2 regions of the Nocardiopsis sp. NPDC101807 genome follow, and region 1 is predicted to be linked to the other one. Evidence: predicted binding sites of a transcription regulator. Region 1 holds the regulator's gene; the other holds the start of a gene.
What was found. The regulator LexA, encoded in region 1, represses DNA repair genes until DNA is damaged. The targets are predictions, from matches to a motif close to TCGAACANNTGTTCGA.

Region 1 (4,665 bases):
TCCGCGTCCTCGTCGCCGGCGAAGTAGCCGTGCTCGACGCCGGTCGCGGTGTAGACGCCGACGACGCGGTCGATGAGCTGCTTGAGGCTCCACTCGCGCTCGGGGGTGCCGACGGCTCCGCGGAAGTACTTGCTCGCCACGATCTGGGTGGCGTTCATGGACCAGGAGGCGGGGAACTCCACGCCGCGCTGCTCGAAGTTGACCGTGCCGTCACGCCAGTTGGTCATGACGACGTCGCGGCGCTCCCATTCCAGGGAGTCGTACGGGTGCGTCCCGGGGGTCGTGAAGACCCGCTTGATCTTCAGGCCCTTGCGGCTCCCCTTGCCCTTGCGCCCCGTCGAACCGCTGGCGGTTTCCGTCATCGTTGATTCTCCCCCTACCTCGTGGGCACGGCCTGCCCAACCGTGCACGGCGTCCTCGGAAAATACGGGACGGCCGGTCACGGGAGGACGTGTCCCGCGGTGTCCGGCCGGCCCCTGCGGTGCCCCGCCCGCGGCCCTCTCCCGGCCGCGGGGGCGCTACCCGGTGGTGGTGCTGCTCTCGGGGAGGGGTCCGGCCGCGCCGTCGCCGCCCTCCCGGTCCTGCCGCAGGCTGGCGATCTCGGCCTCGAAGTCGGCGAGGCTCTCGAAGCCGCGGTAGACGCTGGCGAAGTGCAGGTAGGCCACCTCGTCCAGGTCACGCATGGGGCCGAGGATGGCCAGGCCGATCTCGTGGGCCGGCACCTCGGCGACGCCGCGTCCGCGGATCTCCTCCTCGACCTTCTGGCCGAGCTTGGCGAGCGCGTCCTCGGAGACGGGCCGGCCCTGGCAGGCCCGGCGCACCCCGGCGATGATCTTGGTACGGCTGAAGGGCTCGGTGACCCCGGAGCGCTTGGCGACCATCAGCAGGACGGTCTCCTGCGTGGTGAACCTGCGCTCGCACACGGGGCAGGACCGGCGGCGCCTGATGGCCGCGCCGTCGTCGGTGGACCTGCTGTCGATCACCCTGGTGTCCGGATGGCGGCAGAACGGACAGTGCATCCTGGTTCACCTGCTTCCCTCACCGAATCGACACCCTGTATCTCTACTAAACCACAACTCCTGGGCAATCCATCCCACGAGAGCACCAGATGTTGTGGTCGAACTTAGGCGCAGCAAGGGGTGGCCCGCAACTCCGCGGCCCGCGTGTCCCGCACGCGGGCGGGAGAGCGCCCCGTCGCGAGGGGGTCTGGGCGCCAGGTCCCGCGCGTCCCGCACGCGGACGGGAGTCGGGGGCGACGGCGGGGAAGGGGCCGGACACGGGGGCGCGGGGAGGCCGGGACGCCCCGGGGGCGGCGGGCTCCGTCGACAAGAATAGCGGCGGAGGCCCCCGGCGCCCGCTGCGACCGGCGGCCCGTCACGGCCGGAAACGCGTCCCACGAGGGGGTTCCGTCCTCGCGCCCGGGATCCGGGAGACCAGTCCCACATCTGCCGGAACCGCCCTCGGGGAGACGTCTTCGCGCATTCCGGGGACAACACCACGTGAACACGTGTACACACGTCGGTAGAGGCCGGAAATTGACCGCGAAAACACGCGGCACAATGGCCCGAGCCATCGAACGCTTGTTTGATATCACCGTGCGCAACGTCTAATGTTGACTGTGATTTCACGCTGGTTTCGCCATCACGCGGACCCCAGGTCGGCGCGGTTGCGGACCGGTGGCGGCCAGTCACGCAATCAGGCCCTGACCGAACCGAATGCCGAGGAGGCCCGGCCGTGCCGGAGGAGAATCCCGGAACCGCAGATTCCACCGCCGTTCTCACCGCAGTGGGGAACACGGGGGGATCCACGCCCGACGCCCCCAAACTCACCGCCCGACAGCAGAGCGTCCTGAACTGCATCCAGCGGTATGTACGCGAGCGCGGCTTCCCCCCCTCGATAAGGGAAATCGGGGAAGCGGTCGGCCTCTCCAGCCCGTCCAGCGTGGCGCACCAGCTCAAGGTCCTCCAGCGCAAGGGCTACCTGCACCGGGACCAGAACCGGCCCCGGGCCGTGGAGCTGCGCTCGCCCGGCCGCTCCTCCGGCCAGACCGTGACCCCCGAGGACATCGACCCCTCGCGCGCCGCGGCCGTGCCCCTGGTCGGCCGCATCGCCGCCGGCGGGCCCATCCTGGCCGAGGAGTCGGTGGAGGACGTGCTCGCGCTGCCCCGCCAGCTGGTCGGGGAGGGCCGCCTGTTCATGCTCACCGTGGTCGGCGACTCGATGATCGACGCCGCCATCACCGACGGCGACCTGGTCGTGGTCCGCCAGCAGCAGGACGCCAACAACGGCGACATCGTGGCGGCCCTGCTGGACGACGAGGCGACCGTCAAGGTCCTGCGCCGCGAGGAGGACGGCCACGTCTGGCTGATGCCGCGCAACGAGGCCTACGAGCCGATCAACGGGGACGCCGCCACCGTCCTGGGCAAGGTCGTCGCGGTCATGCGACGCGTCTGAGCCCGGTCCGGCCCCACCGCCCCGCGCCTCCGGCGCCGTCCCCCGACGGCCCGGGGGCGCCGTGCCGTGGGCGCGCCCAGCACGCCGCTGCCCTACGCGTGGTCGCGGCGCCGTACCGTGCGCGCGGGCGCCCGACGGCCGGACCGGCCCGGGCCGCTCGGCCCGCGCACGGCCGCGGGACGGCCTGTGGACGACGGGGGCCCGCCGGGCGGGGCCGCTAGGCTGGAACCGTGTCCACACCACTCTCCTCCCCCTCCGCCCGGCCGCGTGCCGCACTGGTCGGCGGTGCCCTCGCAGTCCTGCTCTCCACCGCCGCCTGCGCCCCGGCCGACACCGGCGGCGCCGAGCCCCCCGGGGTCGGCGGGGTCGAGCGCGAACTCACCTTCGAGGGCGGCGGGCACGAGGTGGCCGCGAGCTTCCGCACGCCGCACGGCGCGTCCGGGAGCGTCCCCGGCGCACTCATCGTCTCCGGCAGCGGCCCCACCGACCGCGACGGCAACGCGCCCGCGCGGCCCGACGCCGACACCAACCGCAACCTCTCCCGCGTCCTCGCCGACGCCGGTGTGGCCTCGCTGCGCTACGACAAGTTCGGCAGCGGCCCGGATCCCCAGACCGGGGAGGAGACCGGCCCCGGAGGCGTCCGGACGATCGCCCCGGTGGACCCCGAGGTCTTCGACCGGCAGGTCGTGGCGGCGTACGAGGAGCTCGTCGCGCAGCCCGAGGTGGACCCCGACCGCGTGGTCGTCGTCGGCCACAGCGAGGGCGCCCTCTACGCCCTGCGCGCCCACGAGCTCATCGGTTCCGGGCGCCCCTCGCCCGCGCTGGTGCTGGCCGCCCCTCCGGGCACGCGCTACCTGGACCTCCTCGACCGCCAGGTCACCGAGCAGGTCCGTCTGGCGGAGGGGGCGGGCCAGATCGGGGAGGCGGAGGCCGTGCAGCTCCTCTCGGACATGCGCGCCGGGCGGGCCGCGGTCAGGGGAGGGCGCGACCTCACGTCGCAGGAGAGCGACCAGTTCGGCGTCTACACACCGTGGAACGCCGACTTCCTCTCCTTCATGGACGGCCTCGACCCCGTCGAGCTCGGGCGCGACCTGCCCGAGGGCACACCGGTCCTGGTCCTGTGGGGGGAGGACGACGCCCAGGTCTCCCGGGAGGACGTGGACCGGCTCATGACGGGTCTGGACGGCGCCGAACGCGTGGACCTGCCCGGTACCGACCACATCCTCCGGGCCTTCGAGGACGAGCCCGGAGCGGCGGTCCTGGACTCGGACAGACCCTTCGCCGAGGGGGTCGCCCCCGCGCTGGAGGAGTTCCTCGGCACCGCCTGGTAGGGTTCCCGGCCGCCGGGGGCGCCCTGCGGGGCGCCGCCCGTCACTCGGGGATCGACTCCGGGAGGGCCCCGACCACGGCCAGGGCGAGCTCCTCCGCATCGGCGACGATCCGCTCCTCGTCGGCCGGCTCGGTGGCGTCGTAGCGGGACGCCACGCTGTAGCAGGACTCCAGGTACAGGTTGGAGACCCGCGTCCCCACGCAGCCGACCGTGAACGGCGCCCCGCGGGTCCAGCGCACCGCCTCCTCGCCGACACCGTCCAGCCCGGTGGTGTCGTGCTGTTCCGTGGTCGCGCGCAGGTTGTCGGCGGCGGTCGTCACCCCGCCGGGGTCGGGGGCGGCCACCATCACCAGCGTCGCCGTGGCCGGGACCGCCTCTCCCGGGCCCTGCGGGGTCGCCCAGCGGCACTGCCATCCGGACCCGGCCGGGTCCTCCGGGCCGCCGACCGGCTCCTCCAGCTCCAGTTCGTGCCCCGGCACCAGCGCGTCCAGCGTCTCCGTCACGACGGCGGCGCACTCGGGGGCCGACCCGTACTCGCCCGTCTCCGGGGAGTCCCGCGTGACGACGTACCAGATCGCGCCGGCCGCGAGCAGGAGCAGGGCCAGGCCGGCGGCGACCACTCCCGCCGTCGCGCAGCCCCTGCTCTGCGGCTGCGCCGACGGCACCACCTCGGGAGGAGGGCCGTACGGAGGCTGGGCGGGGTACTGCGGGCTCACAGGGACTCCCCGATCCGACCGGCGAACTCGGCGGCCAGATCGGCCGCGTCCCCGGGGTCGACCGGCTCCTGCCCGGACAGGCCCGCGTAGGACACGCGCACGAACAGGTTGTCGCTGTGGAAGGCGAGTTCGGACGTGCCGGGCACCTGCCCGTGCCACACCGCG
Region 2 (4,665 bases), on a different contig from region 1:
CTGTACTTCGAGGGGAACCCCCTCTACCCGTTCGGGCACGGCCTCGGCTACACGCGTGTCGAGTACGCGGCTCCCGCCGTCACCGTCGACGGCGGCCGGGTCACCGTCACCGTCATGGTCGTCAACACCGGGCCCCGCCCCGCGGACGAGGTCGTGCAGGTGTACACGCGGCAACTGGCCTCCCGGGTGCGGACCCCGCTGCGCGCGCTGCGCGGCTTCACCCGTGTCCGCGTCGAACCCGGCGGCGGAGCCGTGGCCACGGTCTCGTTCGACGTGGAGGACCTCGCCCTGTGGGACACCACCCGCGACAGGTTCGTCGTCGAGGAGGCGCCGCGCGAGGTGCTCATCGGGCGCTCCGCCACGGACATCCGGACCACGGCCGCCCTGAACGTCCCGGGGGAGGCCATCCCTCCCCGCGACGCGTACGCACCGTGGTCGGCCGCCGGGTACGACGAGGCCCGGGGCACCGCGCTGTGCCCCCTCACCCCCGAGCGCGGCGACGCGGTGCGGGCACGGGCGGACGGCGCCTGGGCGGCGTTCCACGACGTGGACCTCGGCACGGGGCCCGCCGCCTGCCACCTGTCGGTCAACGCCGGACACGCCGCCACCGTGCGCCTGCGCCTGGACGACCCCGGTGACGGGCCGACCCTCGCCGTCGTGGACGTTCCGGCGGGGGAGGACCGCTACGGCTTCACGGCCGTCCGCGCGCCCCTGGTCCCCGACGGCGTGCCCGCCCACGGGATCCGCGACGTCTACCTGGTGTTCGAGAGCTCCGGCACGGCGGTCGCCACCCTGGGGTTCTCCCGGGACTGACGCCGGGCGGCCCCGGCCGGGCGCCCGGGGCGGGGGCCGCCCGTGGGACCGCGGGGCCGTCCGGCGCCGACGACCACGCCACCCGCCTCGACCGGCGCGCCTGCGGGACCGCCTACGGGCCGTCCGGGACCGCCGCCCGGGCGGCCCCCGGCGCGGGGAGCGGCAGCAGGCCGACGTCGAGCGCGTGGATCATCGAGGCGGCCGCGCCCCGGGCCGCCGCGCTCAGGCCCAGGGCCGACAGTTCGATCCGGCAGCCGCCCGCCCCCGGCGCGAACACGTTCGCCACGACCTCCGCGCGGCAGCCGGGCAGCAGCCACGGACCCATCGGCACGAAGTACCCGCCCAGCAGCACCACGCTCGGGTTGGTGACGTTGACGAGCGTCGACAGCCCCCGGCCCAGCCACACGCCCGCCCGCTCCAGAGCGCCCACGGCGACGCCGTCACCGTGCCCGGCCCGCTCCACCGCCACCGCCACCAGTTCCGCGACGTCGCTCCCCGACAGGGCGCGGTCCGGCACGCGGTCCGGCACGGCCCCGCGCACGATCGCGCCGATGCCCGCCAGCGACTCCAGGCAGCCGCGGCGTCCGCAGGCGCACTCCGGGCCGTCCGGGGCGAGCGCCAGGTGGCCCACCTCGCCCGCGAACCCGCCCGCGCCCCGCAGCAGCTCGCCGCCGGCCAGGATGCCCGCGCCGATCCCCACCTCGCCGGTCACGTACGCCAGGTCGGGCGTGCCCGCGAAGGACCCCACCCGGTACTCCGCCATCGCCGCCAGGTTCGCGTCGTTGTCCACGTGGACCGGCACGTCCCCCGCCCCGGCCGTACGCAGCAGGTCCCTCACCCGGTTCCGCAACCGCACGTCCTGCCAGCCCAGGTTGGGCGCCCGCGTGACGGTTCCCGCGGGCGCGTCGATCAGCCCCGGCACGGCCACACCCGCCGCCACCACGGCCCGCCCGCTGAGCTCCGGGGCCTCCATGGTCTCCCGCAGCGTCCGCGCGATGCGCCGCGCGCACGCCTCCGGCCCCGCCGAACGCGCGTCGAAGGGGACGTGGCGGCCCACGAGTTCGTTCCGCAGCAGGTCCACGGCGACCACCGACAGGTAGTCGACGTTGACCTCCAGGCCGACCGCGGCCACCGAGGAGTCGTCCAGCGCCAGCAGCACGCCCGGCCGGCCCACCCTCTGCCGCGAGGTCTCCCCGGTCTCCCGGACCAGGCCCCGCGCCATCAGGTCGGCGACCAGGCTGGACACGGTGGTCTTGTTCAGGCCCGTCGCGGACGCGACCGCCGAGCGCGAGCACGGGGCCAGCGCGCGGACCGTGCGCAGCACGACGCCCAGGTTGGTCTCGCGGACCGTCTGGAAGCTGACCGTTCCCGAACCGACCGTCACCGGGTCCCCCTCGCGTCGCCGGCGCCGCGCGCCGTGCCCGGATCGTACAGGGGCCGCGGAGGGCGCGCGGAAACCCGGTTGCGCCGTTCCCGGCCCTCTGCTGGAATCCCGACCATGGTTCCTCCCGACGTCTTCCGCGACCAGCCCGGGCTCCACGGGACGAAGGTCCGGCTCGTGCCCCTCGACGCCGGGAGCGGCGAGGCCCTGGTCGGTCCGACGGTGGACATGGACCCCGAGGTCCGCCGGTTCACGGGGACCCACCGCCGGTTCACCGAGGACGTGCTGCGGAGGTGGTACGCCACCCGCCCCGACCACCACGACCGCGCCGACTGGGTGATCGTGTCGCAGGAGGACGGGACGGCCGTGGGCGACTGCGCGCTCCTCGAACTCGACCCGGACAACGCCTGCGCCGGGTACCGGATCGCGCTCAACGACATGGCCCTCACCGGGAGGGGCTACGGGACCGAGGCCACCGACCTGGTGCTGGAGTACGCGTTCACGGTGGCGGGCCTGCACCGGGTGGGCCTGGAGGTGTTCGCGTTCAACGCCAACGCCCAGAAGTCCTACGCCCGCTCCGGCTTCGTCAGGGAGGGCGTCCGGCGCGAGTGCCTGCGCTGGAACGGGGAGTGGCACGACGCCGTCCTCATGTCGGTCCTCGCCCAGGAGTACGGGGAGCTGCGCGCCTCCCGGGGGCGCTGAGGGGCGCGGTGCGTGCGGCGGCCGCACCGGCGGGTCTCGTAGGCTCGTGCGCATGCCCGTACCTGACTTCCTCCTCGCCCTGCGCGACCACGTCGGCCACGGTCTCCTCCCGCTCGTGGGGGTCACGGGGGTGGTGATCGGCGAGAACGGCGACATCCTCCTGCACAGGCGCGCCGACGACGGCCGCTGGGCCGCGCCCGGCGGCATCCTCGAACCCGGGGAGCAGCCCGCCCGCGCGGTCGTGCGCGAGGTGTGGGAGGAGACCGGCCTGGAGGTCGAGGTGGAGAGGCTGGCCAGCGTGGTCGGCCAGGAGCCCCACACCTACCCCAACGGGGACCGGGTCCAGTTCCTCGACCTGGCCTTCCGCTGCCGTGTCGTCGGCGGCGCCCCAGACGCCGGCGGGGACGAGACCCTGGAGGTCCGGTGGTTCCCGCCGGACGCGCTGCCGGACATGGCGCAGCGCGTCCTCGACCGCATCGCGAACGCCCGCGCCGACGACCCCGCCCCGTACTTCGTCGTGTAGGGGAGCCGGCTCCGGGCCCCCGCGCGGCCGGGCCCCGCGACACGCCGGAGGCGGTTCCACCGCCCCGGGAGGTCCGCGCCCCTAGGGTGTTCCGGGTCCGACACCGCCCGGCAGGGCGGCCGTTTCGAGAGGTGTGACTTTCTCGAACAAGAGTTCGATAGGCTGCCCGCGTGAGTCTCCTGAACGAACACATCGACGTACGTTCCACCCGGGGCGGGACCCCCGCCCGGTTCACCTGGCGCGGTCGCACCTTCCGGGTGCGCAGGATCATCGGGGACTGGCCCGCCCGTCCCGAGGTGCCCGGGACGCCCGCCACCCAGGTCCACCTGCTCCGCGTCTCGGCGGAGTCCGAGGCGGGGGAGCCCAGCATCATCGACATCACCCGCGACGTCGCGTCCGACCGCTGGACCATGCGCCGCCAGTGGAGCTAGGGCGTGGCCCCCGGGTGCCTCCGGCGGGATCGGCGCCCGCGCCGACCGCCGCGAGCGGTCGCCGGGCCGTCTCCCGCCGGACGAGCGGCGAAGGGCGGCCGGTCGCCGGCCCGGCGGTCAGAGGAAGACGCGCCCGCGCCTGGTGCGGTCGCGTAGGGCCGCCATCCGCCGCGTGTTGCTGGGGCGGCGGATCAGCAGGTGGTACAGCAGCAGGGAGCAGCCCCGGTCGGTGCGGGCCCGGTCCGCCATCTCCCCCATGTTCACCCGGGTGTAGAGGCGGGTTCCACCGGCGAGGAGCCTGACGGCGTGCGCGCCCTCGGGGAAGCGGGAGTAGGCGTGGTCGTCGGCGGTGTACTCCATCGCGCGGGCCAGCGCCGAACCGAGCCCCGGGACGAGGTCCCCGCCGATCGTCGCCATCCGCCGCCAGAAACCGGTGTGGCCGGCGGCCACGTGGCCGAGCTGGTGGGCGACCAGGAACGCCAGGGCCTCCGGGTCGCGCAGCCCTCCACCGCCGTCGAACAGCGCGTCCGACAGCACGAGGTAGCGGCGCCGCCCGTGGCCGGAGGCGTCCGTCCCGCAGGGTCGGCCGCCGATCCGGACATACGCCTCGGGGGGTCTCGACAGGCCCATGTCGGCGGCCAGGGACACCACCGTCCGGTACGCCTCGGGGAACTGCGTCGGCGAGATCTTCACCGACTCCGCGCGGCGCCGGGCGTACAGCAGCCCCCGCGCCGCCCAGCACACCGCGGGTACCGCCGCCAGCGCGCAGACCACGTACTCCCACGACCCCGTCGCCGCCCACACGGTGCGGGCGA

Region 2: ACIRPH_RS17500 (DUF6504 family protein) is a predicted target of LexA. The motif match lies at 3,562-3,577, and genes of this name have one in related genera.

What each region holds. Positions count from the first base shown of each region.
Region 1 is NZ_JBIWMK010000007.1:394,358-399,022, forward strand. It holds gene ACIRPH_RS23065 (vitamin B12-dependent ribonucleotide reductase) at 1-362, opposite strand, end outside; gene nrdR (transcriptional regulator NrdR) at 519-1,019, opposite strand; gene lexA (transcriptional repressor LexA) at 1,735-2,454, shown strand; gene ACIRPH_RS23080 (alpha/beta hydrolase family protein) at 2,685-3,785, shown strand; gene ACIRPH_RS23085 (hypothetical protein) at 3,826-4,452, opposite strand; gene ACIRPH_RS23090 (hypothetical protein) at 4,497-4,665, opposite strand, start outside.
Region 2 is NZ_JBIWMK010000005.1:297,155-301,819, forward strand. It holds gene ACIRPH_RS17480 (glycoside hydrolase family 3 C-terminal domain-containing protein) at 1-813, shown strand, start outside; gene ACIRPH_RS17485 (ROK family protein) at 926-2,197, opposite strand; gene ACIRPH_RS17490 (GNAT family N-acetyltransferase) at 2,312-2,896, shown strand; gene ACIRPH_RS17495 (NUDIX hydrolase) at 2,949-3,419, shown strand; gene ACIRPH_RS17500 (DUF6504 family protein) at 3,590-3,850, shown strand; gene ACIRPH_RS17505 (M48 family metallopeptidase) at 3,968-4,665, opposite strand, start outside.